Regions from separate parts of the Streptomyces sediminimaris genome, predicted to be linked through region 1. Evidence: predicted binding sites of a transcription regulator. Region 1 holds the regulator's gene; the other holds the start of a gene.
What was found. Region 1 encodes HspR, which represses chaperone genes until heat shock. Its sites were predicted from a motif close to TTGAGNNNNNNNNNCTCAA; they were not measured.
Positions count from the first base shown of each region.

Region 2: the regulator HspR is predicted to act here: its motif matches at 2,069-2,087, upstream of lon (endopeptidase La).

Region 1 is NZ_JBJWOT010000001.1:4,541,421-4,545,835, forward strand. Features, by position in the region: gene dnaK (molecular chaperone DnaK) at 1-198, shown strand, start outside; gene grpE (nucleotide exchange factor GrpE) at 195-860, shown strand; gene dnaJ (molecular chaperone DnaJ) at 894-2,069, shown strand; gene ACJ9NR_RS21140 (heat shock protein transcriptional repressor HspR) at 2,075-2,524, shown strand; gene ACJ9NR_RS21145 (substrate-binding domain-containing protein) at 2,733-3,854, shown strand; gene ACJ9NR_RS21150 (helix-turn-helix transcriptional regulator) at 4,153-4,415, shown strand, end outside.
Region 2 is NZ_JBJWOT010000001.1:5,680,126-5,684,540, reverse strand. Features, by position in the region: gene lon (endopeptidase La) at 1-2,046, opposite strand, end outside; gene ACJ9NR_RS26505 (rhomboid-like protein) at 2,804-3,619, opposite strand; gene ACJ9NR_RS26500 (spermine/spermidine synthase domain-containing protein) at 4,046-4,415, shown strand, end outside.

The DNA of each region.
Region 1 (4,415 bases):
GAGGACACCGCCGAGATCCGCACCGCCACCGAGAAGGTCGCGGCCGTCTCGCAGAAGCTCGGCCAGGCCATGTACGCCGACGCCCAGGCCGCACAGGCCGCGGGCGGCGCGTCCGCCGAGGGCGAGGCCCCGAAGGCCGACGACGACGTCGTGGACGCCGAGATCGTGGACGACGAGCGCAAGGACGGTGCCGCGTGACGGAGGAGACCCCGGGCTTCGACGAGAAGCCCGACGTCCCCTCCGGCGCCACCCCTGACGACGCCGAGCCCAAGGCCGCCTCCCCCTCCACCGGGGAGGGGGCGGCCCCGGCCGGGGACGCATCAGCGCAGATCGCCGGTCTGACGGCCCAGCTGGACCAGGTACGCACGGCGCTCGGAGAGCGCACGACGGACCTCCAGCGGCTCCAGGCCGAGTACCAGAACTACCGCCGCCGGGTCGAGCGGGACCGGATCACGGTCAAGGAGATCGCCATCGCGAACCTTCTGACCGAGCTCCTGCCCGTGCTCGACGACATCGGCCGCGCACGGGAACACGGCGAACTCGTCGGCGGATTCAAGTCCGTGGCGGAGTCGCTGGAGACCGTGGCGGCGAAGATGGGTCTGCAGCAGTTCGGCAAGGAGGGCGAGCCCTTCGACCCGACCATCCACGAGGCCCTGATGCACAGCTACGCGCCCGATGTCACCGAGACGACGTGCGTGGCGATTCTGCAGCCCGGGTACCGCATCGGCGAGCGCACCATCCGCCCCGCGCGGGTGGCCGTGGCCGAGCCCCAGCCGGGGGCGCAGACCGTCAAGCCGGAGTCCCAGGACTCCGCCGAGGCGGCCGACGACAAGGAGAGCGGTGGCCCGGACGAGGGCTGAGCTTGAACCGATGAGAAAGGAGGGGCGTCGAGGATGAGCACCAAGGACTTCATCGAGAAGGACTACTACAAGGTCCTCGGCGTCCCCAAGGACGCCACCGAGGCCGAGATCAAGAAGGCGTACCGGAAGCTCGCCCGCGAGTTCCACCCGGACGCCAACAAGGGAAACACCAGGGCCGAGGAGCGCTTCAAGGAGATCTCCGAGGCGAACGACGTTCTCGGCGATCCCAAGAAGCGCAAGGAGTACGACGAGGCGCGCGCCCTGTTCGGCAACGGCGGGTTCCGCCCGGGGCCGGGCACGGGCGGCGGATCGTTCAACTTCGACCTGGGCGACCTCTTCGGCGGTGGCCAGGCCGGAGGGGGCTCCGGCGGCTTCGGCGGTGGGATCGGTGACGTCTTCGGGGGCCTGTTCAACCGGGGCGGCTCCGGCACCACCCGGGTGCAGCCCAGGCGCGGCCAGGACATCGACACCGAGGTCAGCCTCAGCTTCACCGAGGCGATCGAGGGGGCGACGGTCCCGCTGCGGATGTCCTCGCAGGCGCCCTGCAAGGCCTGCTCCGGCACCGGCGACGCCAACGGCAACCCGCGGGTCTGCCCGACGTGCGTCGGCACCGGACAGGTGGCGCGCGGCTCCGGCGGGGGCTTCTCCCTCACCGACCCCTGCCCGGACTGCAAGGGCCGGGGCCTGATCGCGGAGAACCCCTGCGAGGTCTGCAAGGGCTCCGGCCGCGCCAAGTCCTCCCGGACCATGCAGGTCCGCATACCGGCCGGGGTGCAGGACGGCCAGCGCATCCGGCTGCGCGGCAAGGGCGCGCCGGGTGAACGGGGCGGTCCGGCGGGCGACCTGTACGTCACGGTCCACGTCTCCGCGCACCCGGTCTTCGGCCGCAAGGGCGACAACCTGTTGGTCACCGTCCCGGTGACGTTCGCGGAGGCGGCCCTCGGCGGTGAGGTCAGAGTGCCCACCCTGGGCGGCCCTCCCGTCACCCTGAAGCTGCCGCCGGGTACGCCCAACGGCCGCACCATGCGCGCCCGGGGCAAGGGCGCGGTCCGCAAGGACGGCACCCGCGGCGACCTCCTGGTCACCGTCGAGGTGAGTGTTCCCAGGGACGTGACGGGGAAGGCTCGTGACGCGCTCGAGGCGTATCGCGAGGCGACCGCGGGCGAGGACCCGCGGGCGGAGCTGTTCCAGGCCGCGAAGGGAGCTTGAGAGAGATGGACGGCCGTCGACGCAACCCGTACGAACTGACCGAGGAGACCCCGGTCTACGTCATCTCGGTGGCGGCCCAGCTCTCCGGCCTGCACCCGCAGACCCTGCGCCAGTACGACCGCCTCGGCCTGGTCTCGCCCGACCGCACTCCCGGCCGCGGCCGGCGTTACTCGGCCCGTGACATCGAACTGCTGCGCACCGTGCAGCAGTTGTCACAGGACGAGGGCATCAACCTGGCCGGCATCAAGCGGATCATCGAGCTGGAGAACCAGGTCGCCGCGCTCCAGCAGCGCGTCGCCGAACTCCAGACGGCGATCGAGGGCGCGGCGGCGGCCATGCAGCAGCGCGAGGCGGCGGTGCACGCGTCGTACCGCCGCGACCTGGTGCCGTACCAGGAGGCGCAGCGCACCAGCGCACTGGTGGTGTGGCGGCCGAAGCGGCAGCAGTCCGACTGACGTACCGCGTCACGTCGCGGCAGGGGCCCGGAGACATTCCGGGCCCCTGCCGCGTCCGCGCGCCGGCCGGCCGCCCTCCGTCAGAAGGGCGGGCGGACTCTAACGTTGACGTCTCATTACCCGGTTATTCCTTGACGATCGTGTGAAGAAAGCGTTGGCTTCCTTCACCTGGGCCGCCAGTAGCACCCTTGTCCGGAAGGTCACCGCAGTGAACAGCCGTATCCGTCGTACCGCCGTGTGCGCAGCAATAGCCGCCACCAGCCTGTCACTCTCCTCCTGCGGCGTGCTGAACGTCTCGGGCGACAGCAGCTCGGCGAGTCCCACCAAGGGCGACGACGTCACGATCGGTCTGCTGCTGCCGGAGACGGCCAACACCCGGTACGAGAACTTCGACTACCCCATCATCAAGAAGCAGGTCGCCTCGCTGACCAATCACCGGGGCCGGGTCGCCTACGCCAACGCGGACCAGAAGGCGGACAAGCAGGCGGACCAGATGCAGAAGATGATCGACGACAAGGTCGACATCATCCTGCTGGACGCCGTGGACTCGCACGCCATCGCCGGCGAGGTGCAGAAGGCGAAGGACGCCGGTATCCCGGTCATCGCCTACGACCGGCTGGCCGAGGGCCCGATCGACGCGTACATCTCCTTCGACAACGAGCTCGTCGGCGAGGTGCAGGGCCGCTCGCTGCTGGACGCGCTGGGCAGCGACGTCAGCACCGCCGACAAGATCGTGATGATGAACGGCTCGCCCACCGACCCGAACGCCAAGCAGTTCAAGGCGGGCGCCCTGGCCGAGCTCAAGGGCAAGGTGACGATCGCCCGGTCCTTCGACACCAAGGACTGGGACCCGAAGAACGCCGAGGCCAACATGACCGAAGCGATCAAGGCGGTCGGCAAGAACAACATCGACGGCGTCTACTCCGCCAACGACGGCATGGCGGGCGGCATCGTCAAGGCCCTGGAGGACGCAGGTGTCACCCACCTGCCGCCGCTGACCGGGCAGGACGCGGAACTCAGCGCCGTGCAGCGGATCGTCTCGGGCGAGCAGTACATGAGCGTCTACAAGTCCTACCCGGAGGAGGCCCAGGCTGCCGCGCAGATGGCCGTCGACAAGGTGCAGGGCAAGGACATCGAGTTCGACGCGCTGACCCAGGACACCGTCGACAGTCCGACGAACAAGGACATCCCGGCGCAGCTCGTCACCGTCACCGCGCTGACGCGCAAGAACATCAAGTCGACGGTCGTCGCCGACGGCATCTACAAGGTCTCGGAGATCTGCACCTCCAAGTACGCCTCGGAATGCTCGGCCATCGGACTGAAGAAGTAGGGCGTTCCCCCTTTGCGGACGCGACCGTTGCCGGGCCGTTCCTGACGGCCCACGGCAGCCCTTGAGCGCGCCCCCGCCCGGACGTGATCCGGCCGCCGCCGCCCCGGAGCGCCCCTCGCCCGCGCCACTCTGCCGCCCGGGCCGTCAGCTTGTTGCAATGCGGCAGCATGAGGACCGTACAAAGCGGGAGTTATGGGCGTTTGGCGACCGTGACCCCGCGCCGAGCCGTGTTGCACAGCCGGTCCCGTCCGCGCATAGTTGCGCTGCGAAGGCGGCGAAACCGGGGGTGGGATGGGCGATGGCCGGGCACGGGACGGAGGAGCATCCACACGGTGCCGACCGACTGTGCGAGGCCGGGGAGCGCGTGTACTCCCGGGCCGTACGCCGGGGCCGCGTGCCGCGCCGGGACGCCGGACCGGTGCCCTGCCTGCTGGAGCTCGCCCTGCTGCACCCGGACCCCGACGACATGGACTGGCTGGTCCCCACGTCCCCGCAGGAGGTCATGACGCGGCTGCTGCGCGGCGTCTACGACGACGTCAGCGCCAGTCAGCGGCGGGTGGG
Region 2 (4,415 bases), 1.1 Mb from region 1:
CCGTTCCTTGAGGTCGGCGACCGGCAGCTCCAGTTCCGCGCCGTGCGAGCGCAGGAAGGACAAGGCGATCTGCGCGCTCTCCTTCATGACGTCGCCGAGCTGGCCGGTGAGCGTCAGGCCCGCCGCGCCCGTCTCGGGGTCCGCGAGGGACGCCTCGACGAACAGGACGTCGCCGCCCGCGCCGGTGACCGCCAGGCCCGTCGCCACACCGGGCACGGACGTCCGGCGCTCCGCCGGATCCTGGGCCGACTCCGGGACGTGGTGCGGACGGCCGATCAGGCCGCGCAGGTCACCGTCCGTGATGGTGAACGGCAGCTCCCGGTCGCCCAGTTCGTGCTGGGCCGCGACCTTGCGCAGCAGCCGGGCGATCGACCGCTCCAGGGTGCGCACGCCCGCCTCACGCGTGTACTCGCCGGCGAGCTTGCGCAGGGCGCTCTCGTCCAGGGTCACCTCGTCCTTGTCCAGGCCCGCCCGCTCCAGCTGGCGCGGGAGCAGGTGGTCGCGGGCGATGACGACCTTCTCGTCCTCGGTGTAGCCGTCCAGGCGCACCAGTTCCATACGGTCCAGCAGGGCCTCGGGGATCGCCTCCAGGACGTTCGCCGTGGCGAGGAAGACCACGTCCGACAGGTCGAGCTCGACCTCCAGGTAGTGGTCGCGGAAGGTGTGGTTCTGCGCCGGGTCCAGGACCTCCAGGAGGGCGGCCGCGGGGTCACCCCGGAAGTCGGAGCCCACCTTGTCGATCTCGTCGAGCAGGACGACCGGGTTCATCGAGCCGGCCTCCTTGATCGCGCGGACGATCCGGCCGGGCAGCGCCCCCACGTACGTACGGCGGTGGCCGCGGATCTCGGCCTCGTCGCGGACGCCGCCGAGCGCGACGCGCACGAACTTGCGGCCCATGGCGTGCGCGACCGACTCGCCGAGCGAGGTCTTGCCGACGCCGGGCGGGCCGACGAGGGCGAGGACGGCGCCGCCGCGGCGGCCGCCGATCACGCCGAGACCGCGGTCGGTGCGGCGCTTGCGGACCGCCAGGTACTCGGTGATGCGTTCCTTCACGTCCTCCAGGCCCGCGTGCTCGGCGTCGAGGACGGCCTTGGCGCCCTGGATGTCGTAGGCGTCCTCGGTCCGGTCGTTCCACGGCAGTTCGAGGATCGTGTCCAGCCAGGTGCGGATCCAGGAGCCCTCGGGCGACTGGTCGCTGGACCGCTCCAGCTTGTCGACCTCCTTGAGGGCGGCCTCCCGGACCTTCTCCGGCAGGTCGGCGGCCTCGACGCGGGCGCGGTAGTCGTCGGACTCCTCGGCCGGGTCCTTGCCGTCGCCGTTCAGCTCGCGCAGTTCCTTGCGCACGGCCTCCAGCTGACGGCGCAGCAGGAACTCCCGCTGCTGCTTGTCGACGCCCTCCTGGACGTCCTTGGCGATGGTCTCCGCCACGTCCTGCTCGGCCAGGTGGTCGCGCAGCTGCTGGGTGGCGAGCTTGAGGCGGGCGAGCGGGTCGGCGGTCTCCAGCAGTTCGATCTTCTGCTCGGTGGTCAGGAAGGGCGAGTAGCCGGAGTTGTCGGCCAGCTGGGACACGTCGTCGATGGCCTGCACACGGTCCACGACCTGCCAGGCGCCGCGCTTGCGCAGCCAGGCGGTGGCGAGGGCCTTGTACTCCTTGACCAGTTCGGCGACGTGACCGGGCAGCGGCTCGGGAACGGTCTCGTCGATCCGCGTGCCCTCGACCCACAGCGCCGCACCCGGCCCGGTGGTGCCGGCGCCGATCTTCACGCGGCCGCGGCCGCGGATCAGCGCGCCCGGGTCACCGTCGGCCAGCCGGCCGACCTGCTCGACGGTGCCGAGGACACCGGTGCTCGCGTACGTCCCGTCGATGCGTGGAACCAGGAGGACCTTGGGCTTCCCGGGCTCGGACCGGGCGGCGGCCTGGGCGGCCTCCACCGCGGCGCGTACGTCGGCGTCGTTGAGGTCCAGCGGGACCACCATGCCGGGCAGCACGACCTCGTCGTCGAGCGGCAGCACGGGCAGGGTGAGCGGTGTGGACGTCGAAGCCATGATCTCCCCTTCGGCAGTCAAGTTGAGCTATGCCGACTCAATGCACGGGGCTCCGCCGTTGTTCCCTCCGCTCCGTGCCGTTCGCTGTCAGCGATCACGGCGAAGCCCGGTACGGGGCTCGACGGCGCGGCGGCCACACTGGGCCGGTGGGCCCCCGACCACGGCGTCCTCCGCACCCGGCACCCCCACCGTCTCGCCCAGCACACCACCCCGCGGCGGCAGTTGCGGGCGCGGGCTGGTGTGCTGGGCACCGCGCCGGGCCGACCGGCGGCCCGCTCCGCCCACCCTCGCCACCCGCGGCGCGCACGAACGGAACGCCCCGGAGCGGCGGTACACCCAGACGCGCGCCCCCGACCGGGGCGTCCGCCCGTCGGGCGAGGGGACGGTGCGGGTCCGGGAGACGCGCGGCGGTCCGGAAGGAGAGCGGAGGCGCGGAGGCGCGGAGGCCCGAAGGAGCGTGGAGGTGCGGAGGCCGGAAGGAGCGCGGAGGCCGGAAGGAACGCGGAGGCGCGGAGGCCGGAAGGAGCGTGGAGGTGCGGAGGCCGGAAGGAGCGCGGAGGCCGGAAGGAACGCGGAGGCCGGAAGGAACGCGGAGGCGCGGAGGCCGGAAGGAACGCGGAGGCCGGAAGGAACGCGGAGGCGCGGAGGCCGGAAGGAACGCGCGGTTCCGGAGGCGCCGGCTTCCGCAGCAGGCCCTGGGTCCAGGACGCGCGCGCACGGGTCGGTCTGACAGTGCTCGTCGAGCGCGGGGATGAGCCTAGGTCCAGGACGCGCGTGCCCGGGTCTCCCGGTGCCAGCGCCTGACCAGCGGCCAGGTCGCGATGCCCGTCGCCAGCGCTGTCAGATGGCCCCAGTTCGTCATCGGGTCGGTGAATGCGAGCAGGCTCTGGACCTGCATGCCGCCGAACAGGAGCAGCACCGGCAGGCGCAGCCACGGCCTCAGCAGTCCGGCCAGGGCGCCCACGCCCGCGGCGACGCCGAAGCTGATGCCGTAGTCGAGGCGGTGCAGGGAACTGCCGGGGAGATGACCCGCCAGAACGGCGAGGCCGACGACGCCCTCGGTCACCACGGTGGCCAGGACGTGCCCGGCCAGGAAGACGACGGCCGTGCGCGCCCCGCCTATCCGGCGCTCCAGCGCGGTCAGCACGAGCAGGAAGCAGCCCACGAACGGCGAGACGAGCCCGCCCGCGATCCACAGCGCGCTGGCCAGCAGCACCACCGCGGGCGACCGCAGCAGGTGCGCCACATCGGTGCTGGACGCCTGTCGCAGGGCGAGGACGAGGGGGGCGGCGGCGTAGGCGCTGAACAGCGAGGTGAGGGCCAGGACGGCCGCGTAGCCGAAGGTGAACGGCGTGCCGGCGGGCGTCGGCAGGAGGCGCCTGAGGCGGCCGAGGGACCGCAGGCCCGCCGGGGCGGGCCCAGAGGCCCGGGCGAGGCGCGGCCCGCCGCGCTGACGCGGCATCCCGTCCAGGAGCCCGGCCACAGCGGGGAGTTCACCTGCGCCGGGGAGTCCGGACACCTCGGAAGGGGGCGCGGCCGAGGGGTCGGTTCCGGCCGTCGCGGTGGGTTCCACGGTGGGGCGCTCCTTCCGTCGCGCCCCACCCTTCGCAGCCACGCGGACCCCTGTCTGTGACCGACACCACGCGAAAGCCGATTCTCAGCAACCTCTCACGCTTCTCGGTGCGGGCGGCACGGGCGGCGCCGCGAGCGCGCTCGACGGGCACGTTCGACGGGCGCGCTCGACGCGCGAAACGGTGCGGTGCGCGCGGTACTTGACGCCGTGCGCGGTCCTTCGACGCCGTACGCGACCCGTAGCGCCGTACGCGACCCGTAGCGCCGCGCGCCGCCCGAGCTTCCCGTGCCTCCCGAGCCGTCCGGCGCGCCGGTTCCGCTCCCCTTCCGCCCCACCGCGATCCGCTCCGGACACCCGGGGCCTCATACCCGGGGCCTCCCGTGAATTCCCGTGGCCGTCACCACCGGTTCGGGCAGGATGGGGCCCATGACCACCACCTATGACACCCCTGTGGTCCTGGACCGCCGCGAGGGCCCGTACGGCGAGGTCGTGCTGCGCCGGCACGGCGAGTTGCTGCAGATCATCGCCAACGGCTGCTTCCTCATGGACACCTCGGACGGCCGCTCGGAGCGGCTGCTGGTCGACGCCGCGCGCGACGCCCTGGGCGCCCGCCCGCGGCCGCGCGTGCTGATCGGCGGACTGGGAGTGGGATTCTCGCTCGCACACGCCGCCGCCGACCCCTGCTGGGGCGCGATCACGGTCGTGGAGCGCGAGCGCGCCATCGTCGACTGGCACCGCGACGGACCCCTCGCCGCCCTTTCGGCGCGGGCCGTCGCCGATCCGCGCACAGAGATCG